One region of the Carnobacterium sp. FSL W8-0810 genome, then DNA from elsewhere that is predicted to be linked to it. Evidence: predicted binding sites of a transcription regulator. Region 1 holds the regulator's gene; each other region holds the start of a gene.
What was found. The regulator NrdR, encoded in region 1, represses ribonucleotide reductase genes. The targets are predictions, from matches to a motif close to ACACNATATATNGTGT.

Region 1 (4,220 bases):
ACCAATAGATTGTTTCATTTCAACTGCAAATGATGGAAAATGCATTAAAGTAGAAGGGAACCCATTTTTAGCCAATTCATGTGCTAGCGCTCCTAACAAATAAGTTTTACCTACACCAAATGATCCCTGTAAATATAAGCCTTTATGAAATTCTTTGGGCTTAGTTAAATAAGCATCAATAAAATCATAGACCTCTGAAATAGCATATCGGCGTTCATCTGTTAAATCAAAATCTGCTAATTTAGCATTTCGTACATCTTTAGGCATATCCATTGAATAAATCCGATTTTTGATTTCTAATTCTTTTTGTTTAGCGATCAATTCAGCCGAAGGTACATAGGTCACGTCAATGTAATGATAATTTAAAACTAATTTAGGATGGTAACCAGGAGCCATCATACCTTCTTTTAATTGAAATTTCTTTTTTTCTTGTACATATTCATATAATTTAGCATAACTTTTAACAATGGCTTCATCATCCAAATTTTGACGATTGTCTGCAATAAATTGCGTCACATCGGGATCATCTAAAACTTCTTGAATGAGTTCTTCATATTTATCCGTTAAATTTCGATCTTTGATCATTCGCGTCAAGCTTTCACCAATATCCTCCATTATTATTCACCTTCTTTGCCAAAATTTTGAATTCTTTTCAACCGTTCCATAAACGCTTGTTTCTCTTCTTCACTCATCGGTTTTTCTTCCATTTGGTTATTTTCTGCTTTGGCCCAATCTGGAAGAGTTTCTTTTCTTATCGTGGTTTGATTATTGTAATTACCTTTACTTCTGTTTTGTGTGTAGGTCTTGTTACGATTTTCTTGTTGTTGTTTTTTTTCAGCATTTTCTAAATACATTTTTTTAACCTTTTGAATCGCTTCTTCAGGTGCTACTACCTTTTCTTGCGCCCAGTCATTGGCGATTTTATAAGCTAATTTTTGGTCAAGCGTTGGGTTATTTTTCACAACTAAAACATAATGAATCAAAATATTGATCACCGCTGTTGGTAAATTAGCTTTCTTCACGATTTCTTCTAAAGTCCATTCTTCAGGTTTTGTTACAAAACCGCCTTTTTGTTCTTTAATAGAATTCATAAAATCATAAGGGCTTATTTGCTCACTTACTTCGATGACCGCAATATCTTCTTTAGTTAATCCCTTTTTCATAAGATCATTTTCACGCGTTTTTTGCTGATTTACATCGATCTGGATATCTTTTTCCACCACGTCTTTTAAAGAAATATTTTGTTGGTTTTTATTATGATAATCATCATATACTAATTTCTTTAATTTTTTTTCATCAATGGTTCCAGTTTCAATATCTGATGCATTAAGAATAAATTGTTGCATCGTTAATTCGTCTAAACCATATAACGTGTGCAATACAAGAATCGTTTCCTCTATTTCTTTTGTAATGGAAGAACGATTGATGTATTGCTGATTTAAACCTGAATAAAAAAATTTCAAATCAAACGTTTTCGGATCAACTTTCGGATTAGAATTGGCTGTTTTCCCAATATATGAAACAGGCTCTTTTAAAAGTTCCTTTTCTCTTTTTAGTAATTCAGCGTCAAACTGAAACACGTCTAAAAATGACTTAGTGATTTCTTGAAATTTCTGTTTGTCTATCTTTTCTACAATGAATCGTTTTCTCAAATTTTTAAATTTTCGTTCACCAACTCTTTCTAATAACAATAAACTTAATAAATCATCTTTGAAAAATACCTCACTAGTTTGAGGAGCTTGCAATTCATAGATCGTTAATTTAGTCGTATCTGTTTGGACATAGGTTTTAAGGAGACCTATCGCTTCTAACTTGATCCTAGCTTGATAGAGTTCAGGGATACCGATATTTAACACTGTCAGCAATTCCGAATGCAGAATTCCTTCACTCCAATATTTTTCTTCTTCTATTTCAGTCCATAATGTCATATAAAGGCTATATGCAGCAGTGCCAATCAAAGGTTGATACAAAAAAGTGAGAATTTTTTGATCAATATCCGATAGTAACGCATTTTGTTTTACTAAAAACCCATCTTTAGGACTTAAGTTTTTCCATGGATATCCCAAAACGATTCACACCTTTCTGTCTCACTAATTTTTTTCAGCTTTTTTTCTTTCAAATTCTTGAAGTTCTTTAAGAAAGACACTCATATCTTTAAATTGACGATAGACACTAGCAAAGCGGATATACGCTATTTCATCTACATCAGCTAATTTTTCCATAATGTATTCTCCAATAATAGCAGAAGAAACTTCATTTTCGCCTAACCCTCTGATTTGATTTTCTACTTCATCCACTATTTTTTCAACTTGTTCCATTGCTACAGGTCGTTTTTCACAAGAACGAATCAACCCTCTTAAAATTTTTTCACGATTAAATTCTTCTCTGGTTCCATTTTTTTTGATCACTAAAAGAGGTGTTTTTTCAACCCGTTCAAATGTAGTAAATCGAAAACTACAGGCTTCACATTCTCTTCTTCTACGAATGGCACGTCCATCATCTGCTGGACGACTATCGACAACTTTAGAACCATTATTTTGACAGCGTGGACATTGCATTATTATCATTCCTATCTTAAGTGCGTCTTATCTCTGCACTAGTTTTGTACACAGTTATTTACACTATTATACCATACAACAATCACAGATAAAACCGGTTAAAATCGGTAAAAAGAGCAAAGAATAAAGCACTGATGCTTTATTCTTTGCTCTTTTCAATTTTTATTTTATGCATGAATTGGGTTTTATTTTTTCAATCCACTTTAAAACTTGTTTTTTTGTATGTTCAACTGTCCCATTATTATCAATTATAATATCTCCCAGAGTTATTTTTTCTGAAATAGACAACTGAGCAGCAATTTTTTGCAATGCTTCATTTCTTTTTATTCCATCTCTTTTCATTAAACGGTCTATTTGAGTCTCCGGTGTTGTAGCTACTACCATGATTTGATCAACATCATCTTTATATCCAGTTTCAAAAAGCAGAGGAATATCTAATACAATAACAACAGGATGCTGTTTTAAGTAATCATCTTTCTTAGTCATAATCCATTGCCGTATGTGTTGAGATAACATTTCGTTTAACTGCTCTCTCTCTTTTTCATCATTAAATACGATTTTTCCCAGTTCAGAACGATTTAAAGTACCATCAGGTAGAATAATTTTATCACCAAAATAGGCTTTTAATTTATTTAACCCTTCTGTGCCAGGTTCTACTACTTCTCTAGCACCAATATCTGCATCTACAACAGGGTAACCCTGTTCCTTAAACAATTTACTAACAGTTGACTTGCCAGTAGCAATACTGCCAGTTAGCCCTAAAATTACAGTCATATTATCCCCTCTTTATTTAGTAATCACTGTCTAATTGCTGGCAATTAGGACAAAAATGAGTTCCTCGTTGAGCTACTTTTATTTTTTCTATAGGCGTTCCACATCGAATACACGGACTTCCTTTTTTACCATAAACCGCTAATTTCACTTGAAATGTCCCAGCATCTCCAAGTGCATTTTTATAAGTGCGAATCGTCGTTCCACCAGCTTTTACAGCATCCCCTAAGACTTTGATAATGGATTCATGCAACCTTGAAACTTCATTTTTACTTAAGCTATTTGCAGCTCTCATCGGATGGATCTTAGCTACAAATAAAGCTTCATCTACATAAATATTTCCTAATCCAGCTACAATTGTTTGATCCAATAACAGAGGCTTAATAGACCGTTTTTTAGTTTGTAGTGTAGTATAAAATGTCTTTCCATCAAAAGCTTCTTTAGTCGGTTCAGGACCAAGTAGCCTTATACCTGTCGTACTAAACTCTTTTCCTAAAGGAACAAGTGTCATCCGACCAAATTTCCGTACATCCAGATAACGTAAATCTCTTCCGTCTGTTAAATGAAAAACGATATGTGTATGTTTTTTTAAAGGTGCTGTTGAATTTTCTACCTCATACTTACCTTCCATACGCAAATGAGAAACCAAAGCCCAATGTTCAAAACGGAAAATAATGTATTTTCCTCGTCTATCAAACTCTATGATCGTTTCTCCAACTAAAAGCTGTTTAAATTCTTCGCTATCGATAGATCCAGCAACGATACGGTCCCAATAAACATCTACTGATTGAATCGTTGCGCCTAATACAAGTTGTTCTAAACCTTTTCTAACCGTTTCAACTTCTGGTAATTCAGGCAAATTTTTACTTCCTTTCTATCTAAAAAATGTTT
Region 2 (4,220 bases), 600 kb from region 1:
ATGAGAAAAGAAATTGAAGAGGCGTCAAAAAAAGGAAATGTCCGTTTCTTGCGATTAATGTTTACTGATATTTTAGGTGTAATTAAAAATGTTGAGGTACCCATTAGTCAACTGAAAAAAGTATTGGATAATGAGTTAATGTTTGATGGCTCTTCAATCGAAGGATTTGTACGGATAGAAGAAAGCGATATGTATTTGAGACCGGATTTAGATACTTGGTTGATTTTCCCATGGGAAACGACTGAAGGTTCTGGTAAAATCGCTCGTCTGATTTGTGACGTATACAATCCAGATGGTACACCATTTGCTGGAGATCCTCGTTCTAACTTGAAGCGTACTTTGAAAGAAATGGAAGAACTTGGGTTTACTGAGTTTAATTTAGGACCTGAACCTGAATTTTTCCTTTTTAAATTAGACGAAAAAAATGAGCCCACTTTAGAGTTGAATGACGATGGAGGCTATTTTGATTTAGCTCCAACAGATTTAGGTGAAAATTGCCGTCGCGATATCGTATTGCAATTAGAAGATCTTGGTTTTGAAATCGAGGCTAGTCACCATGAAGTTGCACCAGGACAACATGAGATCGACTGGAAATATGCAAGTGCGATCGAAGCATGCGATAACATTCAAACATTTAAATTGATTGTAAAAACTGTCGCTCGTAAACATGGTTTACATGCTACGTTTATGCCTAAACCATTATATGGAGTCAATGGATCTGGAATGCATTTCAACTTATCTTTATTTACAAAAGAAGGTAATGCTTTTTACGATAAAGATGGGGATATGGAACTAAGTGATACAGCACGTCAATTTTTAGCTGGTATTTTAGATCACGCAAAAGCATTTACAGCAATCGTTAACCCTACTGTAAATTCATACAAACGTCTTGTACCCGGATATGAAGCGCCTGTATACATTGCATGGAGCGGCCGTAATCGCTCACCACTAATTCGTGTACCGCAATCAAGGGGAATGTCTACTCGTGTTGAATTACGTAGTGTCGACCCTAGCGCAAATCCATATTTAGCGATGGCTGTTCTTTTGAAAGCTGGGTTAGATGGTGTGAAAAATAAAATGGAAGCTCCAGTACCTATCAACCGCAATATTTATGTAATGAGCGAAAAAGATCGTTATGAAAATGGGATTTATGATTTACCTGGAACATTGCATGAAGCTTTAGGATACTTAGCAAAAGACAATACGATTAAAGCTGGTTTGGGTGATCATATTTATGAAAACTTTGTCAATGCTAAAAAAATCGAATGGGCTGCTTTTCGTGAGCAAGTGACTGAATGGGAAAGAGAACAATACTTGAAATTGTATTAAAAAGAAAAGAAGAGGCCGGGACAAAAATCCTAGCCTCCTCTTTTTATACGAATATTCATTCTAAAACGTGCTCCAAAAAGCAGACCCGACGTCCACTTCGCGAACAATGCTCGATGGTCGATGACCATACTGCGCTTATTCGTTCCAGTGATTCGGCTCTAAACGCTTTTTGTCTCACTCTCTTCTTTTTTACTTGGTTTAGAGTACAGCTAGTGCCAAAGCTTGTTGAATTGCTGTAATGTGTTTATCATTTGTAAACTGCAACGTAATAGCTGGTTCAACAGCACTGGAAATAAAGATCTTCAATTCAGCATCTAAGTCAAAATGGCCGGTTGTTTCAACCAAAAAGCGACTGATCGACTTATATGGCAAAGAATGATAAGTCGTTTTTTTACCTGTGACACCTTGTTTATCAATGACAATTAAACGCTTATTGGTAAAAATAATTAAATCACGAACCAATTTAAACGCTAAATCGATTTCTTCAGTATCCAAAATGACACCTGATAGTTTTTTTCGAGCCTCATTCTCGCTGATGTTCCCGGCGTTTCCTAAAAGACCACCAATTAACCCCATTTTAAAACCTCCCTAACTTGTTTAATAATTATTGTAAAGGGTGTATTTATTAAATTCAACTGATTAAAATAACATTCTTTCTTAAATTTAAAATTTATTGGCAAAAAGTGTTGACTTTTTATTCATTATTACATATAATTAATTTTGTTGCTAGGACATGTCTCAGTAGCTCAGTTGGATAGAGCATCCGCCTTCTAAGCGGACGGTCGGGAGTTCGAATCTCTCCTGAGACATAAATTGATAAGTTAGAAAAGTTGACTACTCAGCTTTTCTAACTTTTTTTTAATGTTGAAAATAGAAAATTTTTCTTTTCTTTTCAGAAAAGGAAAATTAATTATAAGCGAATGAAACAAATAAAGATGTATACAGTATTATTCAAAAAAATGTAAAAATATTCTAAAATCTTTAATAAATTGATTTCGTGAGGATTAAAAAAATAAAAAAAGTTTTTTTAGATTTTTTTCAAATGTGAAAATTACACGAAGAAAGGTTTGGAGACAAATAACTGTAGGTTTCTCAACTGTTTATTGTTCACAAGCATGAATGACAAATACCACATATAGGAAAAAACGAATATGTCAATAGGAAAACCACTAGATATAGTGGTTTTTTTATTTGCCAGTGAGAGAGAATAAGTGTAGAATACGAATAGAGAAATAGATGAAAACGAACTTAAAAATGAATTATTAAGGAGAATGACCTATGACGCAAAAAACGATTATTGTTTACTCTAAACCAAACTGTATGCAATGTAATTTCACTAAAAAATATTTAGAAGATAAAGGTATTTCTTACGAGGTAAAAGATATCTTTGAATCAGAAGAAGCTTTAAATGAAGTTAAAGAACTTGGGTTTAGCTCTGTTCCTGTTATTTCTATAGAAGGACATGAAGCCTTTAATGGATTCCGCCCTGATCTCCTTGATCAATTAGCATGAAAGTCGTTTATATTAGTTTAACCGGCCAGACTAGAAAGTTTGTTAACAAACTCAGTATGGATTTGTTGGAATTGACGCCAACGAATCCATATATTGTTTTAGAAGAACCGTTCATTATTGTTGCACCAACGTATGATAAAGAAGCAACTGAATTATTAAACGATTTTATTGAAACAGCTGATAATAAAAGGTATTTAAAAGGGGTAGCTGGTGGTGGGAATTTGAATTTTGGTAAATTATTCGCTTTTACGGCAAAAGATCTGGCTCACGATTATCAAGTACCCTTATTACATACCTTTGAGTTTCAAGGCAATGAGGAAGATGTTGCACAATTAAAGAAAGTGGTGAATGATATTGGATAAACCTAAATTAGCCTCAAAACCAAAAGAGGTTACGTATTTTAAATTAAACAATGAATTGAATAGACCTGTGGATGGAAAGATTCCTTTAAATAAAGATCGTGAAGCGGTACGAGCTTACTTTTTGGAGCATGTTAATCCAAATACCGTTTTCTTTTATACACTTGAAGAAAAATTGAACTATCTAATTAAAGAAGAGTATATAGAAGAAGAGTTTTTATTGAAATACGAAAGAGAATTCATCCATTCATTATTTGATGATATTTACAGTCGGAAATTTAGATTCCGCTCATTTATGTCAGCTTTTAAATTTTATACACAATATGCTTTGAAAACGAATGATGGACAACGTTTCTTAGAACGCTATGAAGATCGAATCGTATTCAATGCGTTATATTTAGCTGATGGGGATACTGAATTAGCTCGCAAACTTGCGGATGAAATCGTAAATCAACGTTATCAACCTGCTACGCCAACATTCCTGAATGCAGGTCGTAAGAGACGTGGAGAACTGGTTTCTTGTTTCTTGATCCAAGCAACGGATGATATGAACAGTATTGGCCGTGTAGTGAACAGTGCGTTGCAATTGTCTCGTATCGGTGGCGGAGTTGGTGTGAATTTATCTAATTTACGTGCTTCTGGAGATCCAATCAAAAAAATCGACAATGCTTCAAGCGGAGTTGTACCTGTAATGAAATTATTAGAAGACAGTTTTAGTTATTCTAATCAGCTTGGACAACGAAATGGAGCAGGAGCGGTCTATTTAAATGTTTTTCATCCAGATATCGTATCATTCCTTTCGACAAAGAAAGAGAATGCGGATGAAAAAATTCGTGTAAAAACACTTTCTCTTGGTTTAGTCGTACCGGATAAATTTTATGAATTAGCTGCTCATGATGAACAAATGTATCTTTTTAGTCCATATGATGTAGAACGAATTTACGGAGAACCATTTGCTTATATTGATATTACTAAAGAGTACGATAATATGGTGAATAATGAAGAAATCCGTAAATCAAA
Region 3 (4,220 bases), 2.0 Mb from region 1:
TGTTTTTCGTTTTCTGCTAAGAAGTAAGGTGTGGCATCAATCACGTTATCTTGCATACGTACACCAACTTGCACAGTTTTCTTTAATTTATCAAAATTGACTGTTCCAGATTCTTTATCGGCCATTTCGGCTAAGTTAACGGCTGCTAGATTACAAACAGAATAAGGAGCGAGAGGCTGTTCGCCGCAAGGGTTAGTTGCAACGACTTTTTGCCCATAGGCAGCAGCATTCGTCATCTTATTTGCATTATCAATAAAGAAAATACCCGGCTCAGCAGAGTAGGTAGCACAAATAGTGATGAGTTTCCATAATTCGCGAGCCTTTATTGTTCGGTAAGTATGAATGCCATGTCCTGAAGCTTCCCATTCACGGATGTCTCCAATTTCTGACCAATTAGTGTTGTATTCTTCCATTTCCTCTGGGCTGTATGTTTCTACGGCAGGAAAGCGAAGAGTATAATCAGTGTCCTTTTCAACAGCTTCCATGAAATCAGTCGTCAAACAAACTGAAATATTTGCTCCTGATAAAAAGTCAGGGTCATGAACACTATAGGAGCCGCCTATTTTTAATTTAGCAGCTGCTTCTTTCATTGTCGCTGCATCAAATCCACCACGCCCGGGCATATTTTTATAATTTAAAATAGTTTGATACATAGCAGTTTCGTGTTCTGAAAGAGGAGTGAATTTCAACTTTTCATTAGCTAGCTTCTTTATTTGAGCGTCTGTGGTATTTTCAATTAAATAACGTAAAATACGTGGGTTTTGCATTTTTGAAATAATAAATTCAAGAATATCTGGATGCCAATCTGTTAACATAATCATCTGTGCTCCACGACGGCTGCCACCCTGTTCAACCAAGTGAGTTAATTTCGCAATATCGTCTAGCCAAGAAACAGCTCCTGATGATTTTCCATTAACCCCACGCGCTAAAGTATGACGCGGACGAAGAGTAGAACCATTAGTACCAACACCGCCGCCACGACTCATGATTTCCATCACTTGTTTTCGATGATCCGAAATACCTTCACGAGAGTCAGGGACAAAAGGCATAACGTAACAATTAAAATAAGTGACATCCGTTTTCGAACCTGCACCATACAAAACGCGTCCTGCAGGGATAAAATTCAAGTTTTTTAATTCTTCATAAAAGGCATTATAAGCAGCTTTTCTTTTTTCAGGAGTCGATTCTATAGCGGATAAGCCAGTCGCATTTCGTTTAGCAATTTGTTCATAAAAAATTTCAAGCGGTTTTTCAATCACATCTAAGCTGCAAGTAATGATTCCAGTTTTTTGCTCATACTCATCTTCAATGGATCCTCGGAATTCCTCATCAATCAAAATTGAAGCAGTATGTTGAGAATGGTTGATCTGTGTAACAAATCCAGTTCCTCTTGTAGGGTATTGCGGGTCTGGCTTAACCGTTAAAACAACTAAATCTCCTATAGAAAGAGTAGATTTAGAGAGGTCTTTAAAGGAATACCGATCTAACATAACTAAGCGAGAAACCCCTTTATAGGTTAAGTTCATATCATCAGTTATCGGATAGACTTGAGGAAAAGCTTGAATGTCTTCATTTAACTTGTTAACATCTATTGTTGCTTTTGCGTAGATATTTGCAATCATGGGTACCACTCCTTAATAAAATATGTATGTAAATCAATAGATAACAGTAAAAAAGGGTAGTAAGTGTAACATCCTTTTTTTCTATATGTTGTTACCTGAAATATATTTTACACTACATGTTGTGTTTTTTCATTAACTAAAAATTTTGTGAGAAATAGAAGACAAAAAAAAGAAGCGAAAAACAACTCGCTTCAATCTTTTTCAGAAAATAAGTTCTGAATTTTTTTTATTTACCGTTCATTTAAAAAATCTAGAGCATATCTGACATGTAATTCTGTGGCTATAGCTAATCCGCTTTCGTCAATATCAAAATTTTCATGATGATGCCCGTACCAAGTTTCTGGGTTAGCTGGGTTTTTAGTTCCAACACGAGCATAAACACCTTGCGCAACAGCTAAGAAGTCAGCAAAGTCATCTGCTCCTAAACTTTTGGGATTATCTTGAATAATATTATCTGCTCCTACAATGTCTGTACCAACACGAGCAGCACGACTTGCAGCGGTTTGATTATTGATAAGAGGAGCTGCTGCATCATAATTCTCAAATTCAATTGATGTGCGATGAGCTTTGGCGACATCTCGTGCAACACGTTCAACAGCTGCTAATACAAATTGGCGTGTTTCGTGGCTAAATGTACGAACCGTTCCTTCAAGGGAAGCTTCATTTGCAATAATGTTATAACGAGTTCCGGCGTTTAAGACTCCTACAGCAACAACTACATTATCTAAAGGGCTGACTTCTCGAGCCACAATACTTTGCAATTCGACCGTTATGGCAGCAGCTGTTAAAAGAGCATCTCTTCCTAAATCTGGTCTAGCCGCATGACCGCTTTCGCCTTTGACCCTAATCTTAAAAATATCACAAGAAGCATTTGTTGGACCAGCAGTAGCAACGATTTTTCCAGTCTCGATAGAGGAGTCAACGTGTATACCAAAAACTTGATCGACATCGTTAACAAATCCACCCGCTACAAATTGTCGTGCACCAGCTCCGATTTCTTCAGCTTGTTGAAAAGCTAATTTAATGGTCCCTGAAAAGTCAGCTTCATGGTTTTTTAAAATTTTTGCAGCCCCTAATAAAGCTGATGTGTGAGCATCATGGCCACATGCATGATGTAATCCCTTTTTAGTTGATTTATAAGGTTTGTCTTTAGCATCCTCTAATTCAAGAGCATCAATATCTGCCCGTAAGAGAATCGTTTTTCCTAGTCCTTTTTTACCAACAATCGTCCCGATAGCTCCAGTTTCACCAACAGATTCGTAAGGGATAGATAGCTTGTCTAATTCATTTTTGATAAATTTGATTGTTTCGTATTCTTTTAGACTTGGCTCAGGATGTTGATGAAGATAACGGCGTAAGGCGATGACCTCTTGAGCTCCTTGTTGAACTTCTTCATGTAATGTAGATTGAGTGATTACTGTTGTCATAATTCATCGTCCTCTCTAATTTGTTTACTGTTATTAGTTGTACTCATTTACCACACTGGAATAGAAGAGCCTTTTGATGTTTCTTCGATGACTTCTTTAGTATCTTCTGCTTGGTAAGCTTCTATAATCTTTTTGAAAACTTCATTATCTTTATCTTCTTCTCTTGAAACAATCGCATTGTAGTATGGATCAGAGGAATCAGTAACTGGTTCTAAGAACACAGCATCTTCAGTAGGAATGAATCCGGCGTCTACAGCCATTCCGCTATTAATGACGGAAGCTGTTACATCTTCTAAAGCGCGTGCTGTTTGAGAAGAATCTAGTGTTTCAAATGTTAAATTCAAAGGATTAGAGGTAATATCTTCGACTACAGGAACTTGGCCTTTTGAAGGATCAACTTCAATCAAACCAGCTGTTTGAAGTAAGAGTAAAGCTCGTCCTTCATTTGAAACATCATTTGGAATGGCAATCACATCATTTTCTTTTATCTCAGAAACATCTTGAATCTTTGATGAATAAATACCAAGTGGAGCAATAACCGTATCGGCAATGGCCACTAAGTTTTCACCATGATCTTCATTAAAAGCTTCCATGAAAATTTTCGTTTGAAAAGAATTCAATTCTAATTCGCCTTCAGCAAGAGCTACATTTGGCGTAGCATAGTCTGAGAATTTAACGAGTTCAATCTCAATATCTTCTGAGGCTAATTTTTCTTTAACAAACTCCCAAACTTCATTCACTTCTCCAACAACACCAATTTTAATGGGCTCAGATTCTTCAGCCTCTGAAGTAGTGTTCGTTCCACAAGCGGTTGTTACAAGAAGCCCTAATGCTAAAGTTAATCCTAAAAAACCTTTTTTTATTCTGTTCATCTTTTTTCCTCCAATGTCATCTAGTGACTCGTTTTTTTGATTAAAGCATTTCCAATAAATTGACTAATGAATACAATAATTAAGATAATAGCAGTGGCGACTAACGTTACATCTCCTTGGAAACGATTGTAACCTCTGGCAATGGCTAAGTTACCTAATCCGCCCCCACCAATTGCTCCTGCCATAGCAGTTAAACCAATCAAATTAATAATGGTAACAGAAGAGACACGAATGATAGCTGTCATTCCTTCTTTTAAATAAACACGAAAAATGATTTCTAAAGGACTGGATCCCATTGA
Region 4 (4,220 bases), 1.9 Mb from region 1:
ATCCGGCATTGACTGTAATCTTTAGCCAGCCATTCTTTCGGTTTAGGATTCCTCATGTAGTATTTCCTCCCCGTTAACTGGCATATGTTTGACCCGAGCTGAAATCTCTTTGTGTCTTCCGTTTACCATCGGTCTAGCTTGAGGATTACCGAGATAACCGCACGTTCTTTTTACGACATCACAGCTGTCGGGATCGGTATTTCCGCATTGTGGACATTTAAATCCTCGCTCAGTCGGATCAAAATCTCCTTCAAATCCACATTTGTAACAATGATCAATAGGCGTATTGGTCCCAAGATATCCAATACGATCATAAGAGAAATCCCACACAGCTTCTAACGCTTTTGGATTTTGTTGCATATTCGGGTACTCACAATAATGGATGAAACCGCCAGATGTGTATTCAGGATAATCTTTCTCAAATTCAATCTTCTCAAACGGTGTTGGTTTTTTTCGTACATCGTAATGGAAACTGTTTGTGTAATACTCTTTATCAGTAATATCTGTCAGTACGCCAAATTTCTTTGTATCTAAGCGACAAAACCGGTCCGTTAGACTTTCACTGGGTGTTGAATACACACTAAAATGATAGCCATACTTTTCTCCCCATTGATCTGTGTGCTGTTTCATTTTTCTCAAAATATCCACTGTAAAGGCCTTGGCAGTTTCATTTTTTTCCCACTCTGGCCCAAAAAAGACTGTTGCAGCTTCGTATAGTCCAATATAACCTAAAGATACTGTCGCACGTTTATTTTTAAAGAGATCATTTACACTGTCTCCTTTTTTCAATCGTTTCCCAAAAGCGCCATATTCGTATAAAATAGGAGCATTTTCAGGTAATGCATCTTTTGTCCTTTGAACACGATAAACTAAAGCATCGTGACAAACCTTTAATCGTTCTTCAAATAGCTCCCAAAACATTGATTGGTTTCCTTTAGATTCGATAGCCACACGAGGCAAATTAAGTGTGACCACACCTAAATTCATTCTTCCTGAGTTTACTTCTTGACCATGTTCATCTTTCCATCCTTGTAAAAATGAACGACACCCCATTGGCGCTTTAAAACTTCCCGTTAACGCAACGACTTTATCGTACATTAAGACATCAGGATACATTCTTTTGGTTGAACAAGTAAGGGCTAATTTTTTTATATCATAATTTTGATCTTCGGGATCCAAATTAACGCCTCGTTTAAGAGTGAAGACAAGTTTTGGAAAAATGGCTGTTCTCTTTTCTTTTCCCAATCCATTGATGCGAACTAATAAGATGGAACGCTGAATTTCTTGTTCAAACCAATCCGTTCCCAATCCAAATCCTAACGTTGTAAAAGGCGTTTGTCCTTGAGAAGAATAAAGGGTATTGATCTCGTATTCCAAGCTCTGCATAGCATCATAAATGTCTTTTTTTGTTTTTTCACGGGCATATTGCTTTTGCTTTTCTTCTCCTGTGACCCATTCTCTTGCAGTCTGCAAATGTTTTTGATAGTTTAAACGACTATAAGGAGCTAATACTTCATCAATTCGATCTGCGCTGCATCCTCCATACTGACTAGAAGCCACATTGGCAATAATTTGTGCCATTTGAGCAGCAGCTGTTTGAATGGAACGCGGACTTTCTACCTCTGCATTCCCTATTTTAAAGCCTTCCCTAAACATACTTTGAAAATCGATCAAACAACAATTTGTCATTGGAGCGTAAGGTTGATAGTCCAGGTCATGATAATGGATATCTCCTTTTTGGTGCGCATTAGCAACATGCTTCGGCAACAATTTAAGTCCCATAGATTTCGCAACTACTCCTGCAGTTAAATCTCTTTGAGTATTGAATACATTGCTATCCTTATTCGCATTTTCATTTACCACGGTCTGTTCTTTACGCAAAAGATCATGGATAGCATAGTTTATATCCGTTGATTGGCTTCTTTCCAGATCGCGTCGGGTTCTATAAACTAAATAGGCTTCTGCTAATTCATGTTTATGGGCATCTATTAAAATATGTTCAACAATACTCTGAATTTCATAAATTTTAATATTGTTGACGAATCGTTGTGCTATTTCTTTTTTTACTACTTCAACGATCTCTTTTAGTTCCTGAATACTTTTTTCATCCGTTTCTTTTGTTAATGAATGATGGGCTTTCAATAAAGCTTCAAAGATTTTTTCTTCTCTAAATTCAACTTCTCGTCCATCTCTTTTCATTACTTTCAGCTTAAGTTTGTTCGAAGATTCACAAAAAATATCATTATCCATTATCATTTCCTATCGCCACCCTATCCATTCCTTTAAAACACTATATATAGCTATAAAAATAATTCTGAGACTATATATAGTATAAACGCAATCCTACATTTCGTCCATCATTTTAATTATTATTAAAAGAAATATAAATAGATCATGCCTGGATCAAGGCATGATCTATTTATATCTATCCTATTTCATTTTCTTTCTTAGCATACTTTCCCTTGTCTTTTCTCTAAACTTAATAGTGTTTCTTTCATGTCTAACTTTCCTCGATAACCTGCTAACTTCCCATTTTTATGGATGACCCGGTGGCAAGGTACGACAATCAATAACGGATTTTTTCCAATTGCTGTGCCCACTGCTCGAAAAGCTCCAGACTGACCGATTTCAGCTGCAATTTCACCATACGATTTTGTTTGTCCATAAGGAATAGTGGTCAAAGCTTTCCAAACCTTTTGTTGAAATAACGTCCCGTTCACATCTAAAGGCAGCATAAACGTAGTTCTAGAACCGTTAAAATAGTCTAAAAATTGTTGATGGTAGAGCTGTAATCCAACCGTATTTTCTACTAAAGTTGCTTTTGGAAATAATTTTGTTACACCATCCTCAAGTTCTCTCAGTGACTCGTTTAGAGAGCCTACAAAACAGAGACCATTCTCGGTTGCTGCTAAATAAAGGCTGCCTAAATCATAATCAAAAGAGCCATAAATTATGTTCTGTTCAAGATTTTCCATTTCCTCACCTCATTAACCTAAGCTTCTACTATTTCAATACCTGCCAGCTTACTTTCATCTTGATATATTGTATTTTGTTTCTTGTCTTTTAAAAGAATACTGATTTCTCCTGATAACCCTTCTTTGATCGCCTTATTCATACTCCCATTTTTAGGAGCGATGAGTTTACCAGAACTTGTAATCATTCCCTGAATAGTCAATTCTGCTTCTTTATTTTCAAGTACGATCAGTGCTGTATCTTTCGTTTGACTCACTATCTTGGCCGTACTCCCATTATAAGTCGCAAAACGATACTCTTTATCGTTCACTATTATATTGCAAATAAAGCCTTTAAAAGTGGTCAGGTAAAACGGGATATGTGCAATTGAAAAAAAGAGACTTGTACTTTCATTTTTAAAATGATTAGAGTGGATCCAAATGTATTCTTTTGGAAAAGAAGTGCCCCAATCTTTTTCAATATAACCTTTGCCATTCGTGAATTCAACTTCTTCATTATTGATCGTTAAAGTTCCTTGTAAGCGATGATTCATACTAATGACACCATGGTAACATTCCACCTTAGGAATATATGCAAATCCTCCCATAATTGAAGGAGACAGAATGGAAGTTTTTATATTTTGAAAAGTACCTAACCCTAATTTTCCTTGAACCGTAAACTGCTCATCTTTCAGATGGATAGAAACAAACGATTCCGTAAAAATAGTTTGTCCAATTTGAACTAAAAACGGATTATTTTGGTAACTAAACTCATCTAAACGATAACGAATATACCCTGTGTTTGTCGTTTTTTCGTTTTGCTCATTTAGCGTTACATAAATGTATTGGATAAAACTATGTTCGTCTCCTTTAAACAAATTCACACCAGGAATTAAACTAATGCTGGTCTTTTCATCAAATGAAACGTGCTTGTAGTACCATCCTTCAAAATAATTGTTTTTAGTTAAATCTCCTTGAAAAAGAATCGGATTTTTTATCTTATCAAACATTTAGCTATCCTCCCTGCCACCATTTATTTTGTTCTTTCAATGGTGTAAGACGTGTCTTTATCTTACTTTATTCGATAAAAGATAGCTAATAAATTGATGTTTTGCTTTATAGTTTCCATGGTGATCTTAACGGATACTTTTCTTTAATGATTCTAAATTATTTTTCATAACTTCGATATAATCTACTCCAGCATCTTGATCTGCTTGGCTGACTCCTTCTAAAGGGCTTAATAGAGCTAACTCAACACCAACTTCACTT

Region 2: the regulator NrdR is predicted to act here: its motif matches at 2,496-2,511, upstream of nrdH (glutaredoxin-like protein NrdH).
Region 3: the regulator NrdR is predicted to act here: its motif matches at 1,732-1,747, upstream of NST49_RS01775 (vitamin B12-dependent ribonucleotide reductase).
Region 4: the regulator NrdR is predicted to act here: its motif matches at 2,318-2,333, upstream of nrdD (anaerobic ribonucleoside-triphosphate reductase).

Annotation. Positions count from the first base shown of each region.
Region 1 is NZ_JBBOWO010000001.1:2,328,576-2,332,795, forward strand. It holds gene dnaI (primosomal protein DnaI) at 1-615, opposite strand, end outside; gene NST49_RS11255 (replication initiation and membrane attachment family protein) at 618-2,066, opposite strand; gene nrdR (transcriptional regulator NrdR) at 2,091-2,558, opposite strand; gene coaE (dephospho-CoA kinase) at 2,721-3,332, opposite strand; gene mutM (DNA-formamidopyrimidine glycosylase) at 3,349-4,188, opposite strand.
Region 2 is NZ_JBBOWO010000001.1:1,731,452-1,735,671, forward strand. It holds gene glnA (type I glutamate--ammonia ligase) at 1-1,329, shown strand, start outside; gene NST49_RS08425 (PH domain-containing protein) at 1,528-1,905, opposite strand; tRNA gene NST49_RS08430 (tRNA-Arg) at 2,065-2,138, shown strand; gene nrdH (glutaredoxin-like protein NrdH) at 2,608-2,841, shown strand; gene nrdI (class Ib ribonucleoside-diphosphate reductase assembly flavoprotein NrdI) at 2,838-3,203, shown strand; gene nrdE (class 1b ribonucleoside-diphosphate reductase subunit alpha) at 3,190-4,220, shown strand, end outside.
Region 3 is NZ_JBBOWO010000001.1:353,682-357,901, reverse strand. It holds gene NST49_RS01775 (vitamin B12-dependent ribonucleotide reductase) at 1-1,622, opposite strand, end outside; gene NST49_RS01770 (amidohydrolase) at 1,853-3,049, opposite strand; gene NST49_RS01765 (MetQ/NlpA family ABC transporter substrate-binding protein) at 3,097-3,921, opposite strand; gene NST49_RS01760 (methionine ABC transporter permease) at 3,942-4,220, opposite strand, start outside.
Region 4 is NZ_JBBOWO010000001.1:393,262-397,481, forward strand. It holds gene nrdG (anaerobic ribonucleoside-triphosphate reductase activating protein) at 1-56, opposite strand, end outside; gene nrdD (anaerobic ribonucleoside-triphosphate reductase) at 43-2,256, opposite strand; gene NST49_RS01965 (methylated-DNA--[protein]-cysteine S-methyltransferase) at 2,448-2,975, opposite strand; gene NST49_RS01970 (tocopherol cyclase family protein) at 2,993-3,961, opposite strand; gene NST49_RS01975 (metal ABC transporter substrate-binding protein) at 4,088-4,220, opposite strand, start outside.